Cupriavidus necator: one gene and its partner. The protein of the gene in region 2 interacts with the protein of the main gene of each other region in a pairwise test. Links are inferred from orthologs where the notes say so. Each region holds a gene or a part of one and is shown on either strand. Other genes may lie near its edges.

Region 1 (3,310 bases), 2.1 Mb from region 2 along the record:
TGAGGTTGTCGATCCACACCGGCACGAACTCCACCCCGGGGCAGGCCCGCGCCAGGTGGTAGATGCCGCTCTTGAACGGCAGCAGGCGCGCGTCGGTGGTATTGCGCGTGCCTTCGGGAAACAGGATCAGCGAGTCGCCGGATGCCAGCGCGCCGTGCATCAGCGCCACCGGGTCGCTGCCTGGTTCGCTGCGGGTGCGGTCGATCAGCAGCGCGTGGAATACGTCGCGGCCGATAAAGCGCCGCAGCGACGAGCGATCCCAGTAGTCGGCACCGGCCACCGGGCGCGTGACTGTGCGCAGGTCGGGCGGCAGGCAGCCCCAGATCAGCACGAAGTCGCCGTGGCTGCTGTGGTTGGCAAAGTAGACGCGCTGCACCGCGGCGGGGATGCAGCCCTGCCAGTTGGCGCGCATGCCGGTCAGCAGCCGGGCGAAGACGATGATGGCGCGCGCGGTCGCGCGGGCAAGCCACATGGTTGGTTACCTCAGGATCACGGTCAGCAAGGCCAGCGCCAGCTGGCACACAGTCAGCGCGGCGCTGGCGCGCACCAGCCGCAGCGCACCGCGGGCGCGGTCCGGCAACGGACGGCCGGCGCGCTGCGCCGGCATCCAGCCCAGTTCGAGCAGCGCGGCGTCCAATCCGGCCAGGTCGGGCTGGTCCTGCCGCCCGGCCGCGAGCGCATCGAACAGCCGGCGGTCGATGGCAACGCGCAGCAGCAGCCAGACCTGGGGCAGCGCCAGCAGCAGCGACGCGGCCGCCAGCACGCGCGGGACCGGCGTGGCCACCCCCAGCCATACCGTGGCCACGCCGAAAGCCAGCCCGGCCGCGCCGATCCACACGGCGCCCGACAGCGCCCCGGCGACGGCGTGCGCGATCCAGGCATCAGTGCCTTGCGTGAACTCAGCGGCCATCATCGGGCTCCGGCATGGCGGGACGGTCCAGGCAGCGTTGCAGCGCCTCAGCATGTTCGCGCCCGAGCACCACCGCCGGGCGATGCTCGCGCAGCAACGCCAGCGCAGCGCCGGCGTCGCGCAGTCCCTGCTGGCGCGCCAGCCATGCGGCGGCAACCAGCGCGCTGCGCGAATAGCCGAGCGCGCAGCTGACCAGCACGCGGCGGCCCTGCCGCTGCCAGGCGTCGAGTTGAGCCACGGCCTTGTCCAACTGCTCCGGCGTCGGCACGGTCAGGTCCAGTACCGGCACGCAACGATACGCAAGCGCCGGGTCGGTGGCTGCGCGCGACAGTTCGGCGGTCAGGTCGAGGACGGCGTCCGCCCCGATCGCGCGCAGTTCGGCGCGGGTCGGGAAGCGGCCAACCCAGATGCCGTCCGCGATGGCACTGGGCTGCGGCGCGCGCCGCGTCCACCAGCGCGAATTGAGGAAGGCGCCCAGCAGGTACGGCGCCAGCACCCAGCGCGCGGCCGGGGCCATCATCCCATCGCCGTCCTTCTGGAACCACGCCGGCGCGGCCAGCGCGTAGATCCGGGCGACGCAGGCCAGCGCCAGCGCGGCCCACAACAGCAGCAACGCCAGCGTCACCGACGCACCCACCGCCAGCACCGCGCACAGCAACCCCACCAGCGCGCCCACGGTGTAGCGGCGCGACAGCTGGCGCGTGCGCGCATCCGGCGCGCCTGCAGCGGGCCGTTGCATCGGGAACAGGTAAACGCACAGCCAGCCCACCAGCGCGCCGGTGGGCACATCGATCAGGTGGTGCTGCCAGGTGGTCAGCACCGAGACCCCGATCAGCGCAAACCAGCCGTGCAGCAGCCAGCGCCAGCCGCCGCGCAGGTGCGCCGCAAAGGCGACCCACAGGATCACCAGCAGGCTGATATGCAGCGACGGCGCCTGGTTGAACGGCAGGTCGAAACCGCCCAGCAGCGTGAACAGCTGGCCCGGCAGGCCGTCGGCCTCGGGCCGGGCAAAGCTGAAGCGCAGCGGGAAGGCGATAAAGCACGCCACCGACACCAGCTGCGCCAGTACCAACCGCCTGACGTGCGTGAGCAGCGCCGCGCGCGTGCGCCACAGGAAGAAGGAGATGCCGTACAGCAGGTCGATCGACCAGTACGGCACGATGGTCCACGGCAGGAACGGGATCCCCTGCTCCCATTCGAAATAGACCGCCGGAACGTTGGCGCGCTGGCTCGCCAGCCAGTTGGCAAAGCCGTAGCTGGAGAAAAAGAACGCGCCGGCCAGCGCCAGCAGCAGGCAGGCCAGCCCCCAGGGCCGGTTGCCTGCAGGCAGCTGCGAATGCGCCCCGGCGCCAACCTCCGTCGGCACCGTGCTCATGCGCCGCGCCTGCGCGCCAGGCTGACGGTGAAGATGCCCCACGGGTCGATACGCTGGGTCACCTTGTCAAAGCCAGCGGCCCGCACCAGTTCGTCCATCTCGGCCTGCGAGCGGCGGCGCATCACCCAGGCGGCGCCGGCGCGGTGGCTGGTGAGCGCGCGCGCGATGAATTCCAGCTGCGGATGCCAGGGCTGGCCGGTGTAGACCAGATAGCCGCCGGGCGGCACCGCGCGCGCCAGGCCCTCGAGCGAGCGCCGCACCATCGCGTTGTCGGGAAACAGTTCGTACAGGCCGGAAACCACCGCCAGTGTCGGCGCCGGTGCCAGCGCCGCCAGGCTGTCGCCGTCGAAGGCATCGCCCTGCTCGAAGCGGGCCACGTCCGCGAGGTCCTTGGCGGCGATCAGGGCGCGGCCCTGCTCGACGTTCAGCGGGCTGTAGTCGCGCAGCAGGATCGACTCGACCGCCGCGGCGCCGCCATCCAGCGCGCCCAGCGCCTCAAGCACATAGCGCCCGTGCCCGGCGGCGATGTCGACGATCCGCACCGGCATGCCGCCCGCGCGCAGCCGCCGCACGGCCTCGGCGATCAGGGCCTCGGCGTGGACCTTGCGCTGGCGGATGCCGCGCCAGCCGATCGCGTCCAGGTACTGCTGGTCGGCCAGCCGGCCCAGCTTGCCGCGGCCCGAGGGGGCGTTGCGGTAAACATAGTCGAGCGTCGAGCCCGAGTCGAAGCCGGTCTCATGGCCCAGCCGCACCCCGTCCGACAGTATTCCGCCCAGCTTCAGGTTGGCCCGCGCCGCGCGCCAGTACCAGGCGGCCAGCCCGACAGGCGCCGACGCCAGGCGGTCGGATTCCTCGCGGAACGGGCCGATCTGGTCGGCATCGAGCAGCGAGCGCGGCGCCGACGGCATGTCGAATTCGCGCAGGATAAAGCGGCGCGCGGCATCGACCGCCAGCTTGCGGTCGCGCTCACCGAGCGTGTCGTGATAGAAGCCGTCCAGCACGATGCGCTCCTTGGTGCGCGCACC
Region 2 (3,273 bases):
GCGCAAGCCGGCGGCGGTGCCGCGCTGTAGGCCCAGGTCATGGCCCGGGCGTTGGGGATTCAGCCAGCAGCGACCGCGGGCTGCACAGCTTCGACACGCGACGGCAGGTGCGCGGCCAGCCGGCGGCGCGAGCGCTCAGGGTTGTCCACGTACAGGCCGGCCAGCGACGACACCGATGCGTCGATGGCGAGGATCGCACCGCGCTATTCGCGTGGCCTGCGCACCACGCTGCTGCTGCTGGAAGCCGGCCGCCGGCTGCTGCGAGCGCACGCTGGAACAGGTCTCGATCCAGGAAATCTGCGCGCAGGCCGGCGTCACGACCGGCGCGTTCTACAGCCGCTTCGAAGGCAAGGATAGCTATTTCAGGGCGCTGCAAGCCCTGGTGCTGGCCACGCTGCGCAAGGGCATGGCCGAGCCGCTTGCGCAACTCCACCCGGCGGGCGCCTCGCCGGAACTGGAACTGCGCATCCGCTTTGCGCACCAGGCGCTGGCCGGCACGCTGCTGTACGCGCTGATCAACCGCGACAGCACCTTTGCGCTGTCGGACCGGCGGCTGGATATGGAGATGGCACGGGCGTTCCTGCTGTACGTGGCATAGCCACGCGCCGCCAATGCCAAGAGGCCCCGCGGGGCCTCTTGGTTCTTCCAGCAAGCGCAGCGGGGCTGCCCGCGCCTTACTCCACCGTCACTGACTTCGCCAGGTTACGCGGCTTGTCCACGTCGGTGCCACGCGCGCAGGCCGTGTGGTAGGCCAGCAGCTGCAGCGGCACCACGTGCAGGATCGGCGAGAGATCGCCGTAGTGCTCGGGCAGGCGGATCACCTGGATGCCGTCGGACGACTGGATTTGGGTGTCGCTGTCGGCAAACACGTACAGGCGGCCACCGCGGGCGCGCACTTCCTGGATGTTGGACTTGAGTTTTTCCAGCAGTGCGTCGTTGGGGGCGACGGTGACCACCGGCATGGCTTCGGTGACCAGTGCCAGCGGGCCGTGCTTGAGCTCGCCCGCCGGGTAGGCCTCGGCATGGATATAGGAGATTTCCTTGAGCTTGAGCGCGCCTTCCAGGGCGATCGGGTAATGCAGTCCGCGGCCGAGGAACAATGCGTTCTCGCGGCGCGCGAAGTCTTCCGACCAGGCGATGATCTGCGGCTCCAGCGCCAGCACGCCATGCAGCGCGGCGGGCAGGTGGCGCAGGTTGGTCAGGGCCTTGGCCTCGGCGTCTTCGGTCAGCAGGCCGCGCACCTTGGCCAGCGCCAGCGTCAGCATGTAGAGCGCGGCCAGCTGCGTGGTGAAGGCCTTGGTCGAGGCCACGCCGATCTCGGTGCCGGCGCGCGTCAGGAAGCGCAGCTCGGTCTCGCGCACCATGGCGCTGGTGGCCACGTTGCAGACCGCCAGCGTGTGCACGTGGCCAAGCGCGCGCGCATGGCGCAGCGCGGCCATGGTGTCGGCGGTCTCGCCGGACTGCGAGATCACCACCACCAGCGCGCGCGGATTGGGCACGGTCTCGCGGTAGCGGTATTCGCTGGCGACCTCGACCTGGGTCGGGATCCTGGCAATGCTCTCCAGCCAGTATTTGGCGGTGCAGCCGGAGTAATAGCTGGTGCCGCAGGCCAGGATCAGCACGCTGTCGATGCCGGCAAAGACCTCGGCGGCGCCGCTGCCGAACAGCTCCGGCGAAATGCTTTCAATGCCTTCCAGCGTGTCGCCCAGCGCGCGCGGCTGCTCGAAGATCTCCTTCTGCATGAAGTGGCGGTACGGGCCCAGCTCCACCGACGCGGCGTGCGCTTCGACCACGCGCGCCTCGCGCTCGACCGGATGGTCGTCGACGTCGTGGATGGTCACGCCGTCCAGCGTGAGCTCGACCACATCGCCCTCTTCCAGGTAGATGATGCGGTTGGCGGTGCCGGCCACAGCCAGCGCGTCGGAGGCCAGGAAGGCCTCGTTCTCGCCCAGCGCCACCACCAGCGGCGAACCGGCGCGCGCGCCGACCACGCGGCCGGGCTGGTCCTTGGCGAACACGGCGATGGCGTAGGCGCCGTGCAGGCGCTTGGTCACCGCGCGCACCGAGGCGAACAGGTCGCCGCGCGTGGCACTGCTGGGGTAGGTGTAGGCCTGGTGGATCAGGTGGGCAACCACCTCGGTATCGGTCTGCGATTCAAAGCCGTAGCCGACCGCGCGCAGTTCTTCGCGCAACGGCTCGTAGTTCTCGATGATGCCGTTGTGCACCAGCGCGATGGTCTCGCCCGACAGGTGCGGGTGCGCGTTGACGGTATCGGGCTTGCCATGCGTGGCCCAGCGCGTATGCGCCACGCCGGTGAAGCCGGACAGGCCGGAAGCCTGCGTCTGCGCCTCCAGGTCGGCCACGCGCGACACGGTGCGCGCACGCTCGACCGCATCGTCGCGCACGACGGCGACGCCGCACGAGTCATAGCCGCGATACTCCAGGCGGCGCAGCCCTTCGATCAGGACCGGAACGATATTGCGCGTGGAAACCGCGCCGACGATGCCACACATGCTGAACCCCCGTTTGCTGGCGCCTGCCCGTAGACCTCAGGCGCCGGTATGAATCCTGTGGCGCCGCCTCGCCGAGGCGGCGCGTGCCCTGGCCGCCCGCGGGCGGCCCTCTGACGCTTACTTCTTCGGCTGCTTGACCGGCCGCTGCCAGGCGTCGATGGTCAGCTGCTTGGCCCGCGACAGCGTCAGCTTGTCGGCGGGCGCCTCCTTGGTCAGCGTGGTGCCGGCGCCCAGCGTGGCGCCGCGGCGCACCGTCACCGGGGCCACCAGCTGGGTGTCGGAGCCGATAAAGACATCGTCCTCGATCACGGTGCGGTGCTTGTTCACGCCGTCATAGTTGCAGGTGATGGTACCCGCGCCAATATTGACGCGCGACCCCACCGTGGCATCGCCCACATAAGCCAGGTGGTTGGCCTTGCTGTGCGCGGCCACCTGGGCATTCTTGACCTCGACAAAGTTGCCGATATGCACGTCCTCGCCCAGCTCGGTGCCGGGGCGCAGCCGCGCGTACGGCCCGATGCGCCCGGCGGGGCCAACCCTGGCCTCGTCGATATGGCAGAACGGGTGCACCTGGGCGCCGGCGCCGACGGTGCTGTTGCGGATCACGCAATGGGCGCCGATGCGCACACCGTCTTCCAGGTGCACGCGCCCTTCGAATACGCAGCCGACGTCGATGGTGACGTCGCGCCCGCAGCTCAGTTCGCCGCGCACGTCGATGCGGGCCGGATCCAGCAGCGTTACGCCGGCTTCCAGCAGCCGC

Evidence for each region.
Region 1: the proteins of glmS (region 2) and I6H87_RS15430 interact in binary tests that used the Escherichia coli proteins (3 or more experiments, as listed by UniProt). The link is inferred for Cupriavidus necator from one-to-one orthologs.

Annotation. Positions count from the first base shown.
Region 1 is NZ_CP066018.1:3,290,398-3,293,707, reverse strand. Bases 93-3,092 are described here. They hold I6H87_RS15430 (phosphatase PAP2/dual specificity phosphatase family protein), read right to left. Parts: upstream 2,286-3,092; coding sequence 900-2,285; downstream 93-899. Other genes in these bases: I6H87_RS15425 (bifunctional alpha/beta hydrolase/class I SAM-dependent methyltransferase), read right to left, coding at 2,282-3,092; I6H87_RS15435 (hypothetical protein), read right to left, coding at 479-913; I6H87_RS15440 (lysophospholipid acyltransferase family protein), read right to left, coding at 93-472. In the rest of the region: more of I6H87_RS15440, read right to left, coding at 1-92; more of I6H87_RS15425, read right to left, coding at 3,093-3,310.
Region 2 is NZ_CP066018.1:1,238,197-1,241,469, forward strand. The notes cover bases 95-3,057. They hold glmS (glutamine--fructose-6-phosphate transaminase (isomerizing)), read right to left. Parts: upstream 2,514-3,057; coding sequence 675-2,513; downstream 95-674. Other genes in these bases: I6H87_RS05730 (TetR/AcrR family transcriptional regulator), read left to right, coding at 212-598; glmU (bifunctional UDP-N-acetylglucosamine diphosphorylase/glucosamine-1-phosphate N-acetyltransferase GlmU), read right to left, coding at 2,631-3,057. Also shown: I6H87_RS05725 (LysR family transcriptional regulator), read left to right, coding at 1-30; more of glmU, read right to left, coding at 3,058-3,273. UniProt on the Escherichia coli protein: Catalyzes the first step in hexosamine metabolism, converting fructose-6P into glucosamine-6P using glutamine as a nitrogen source.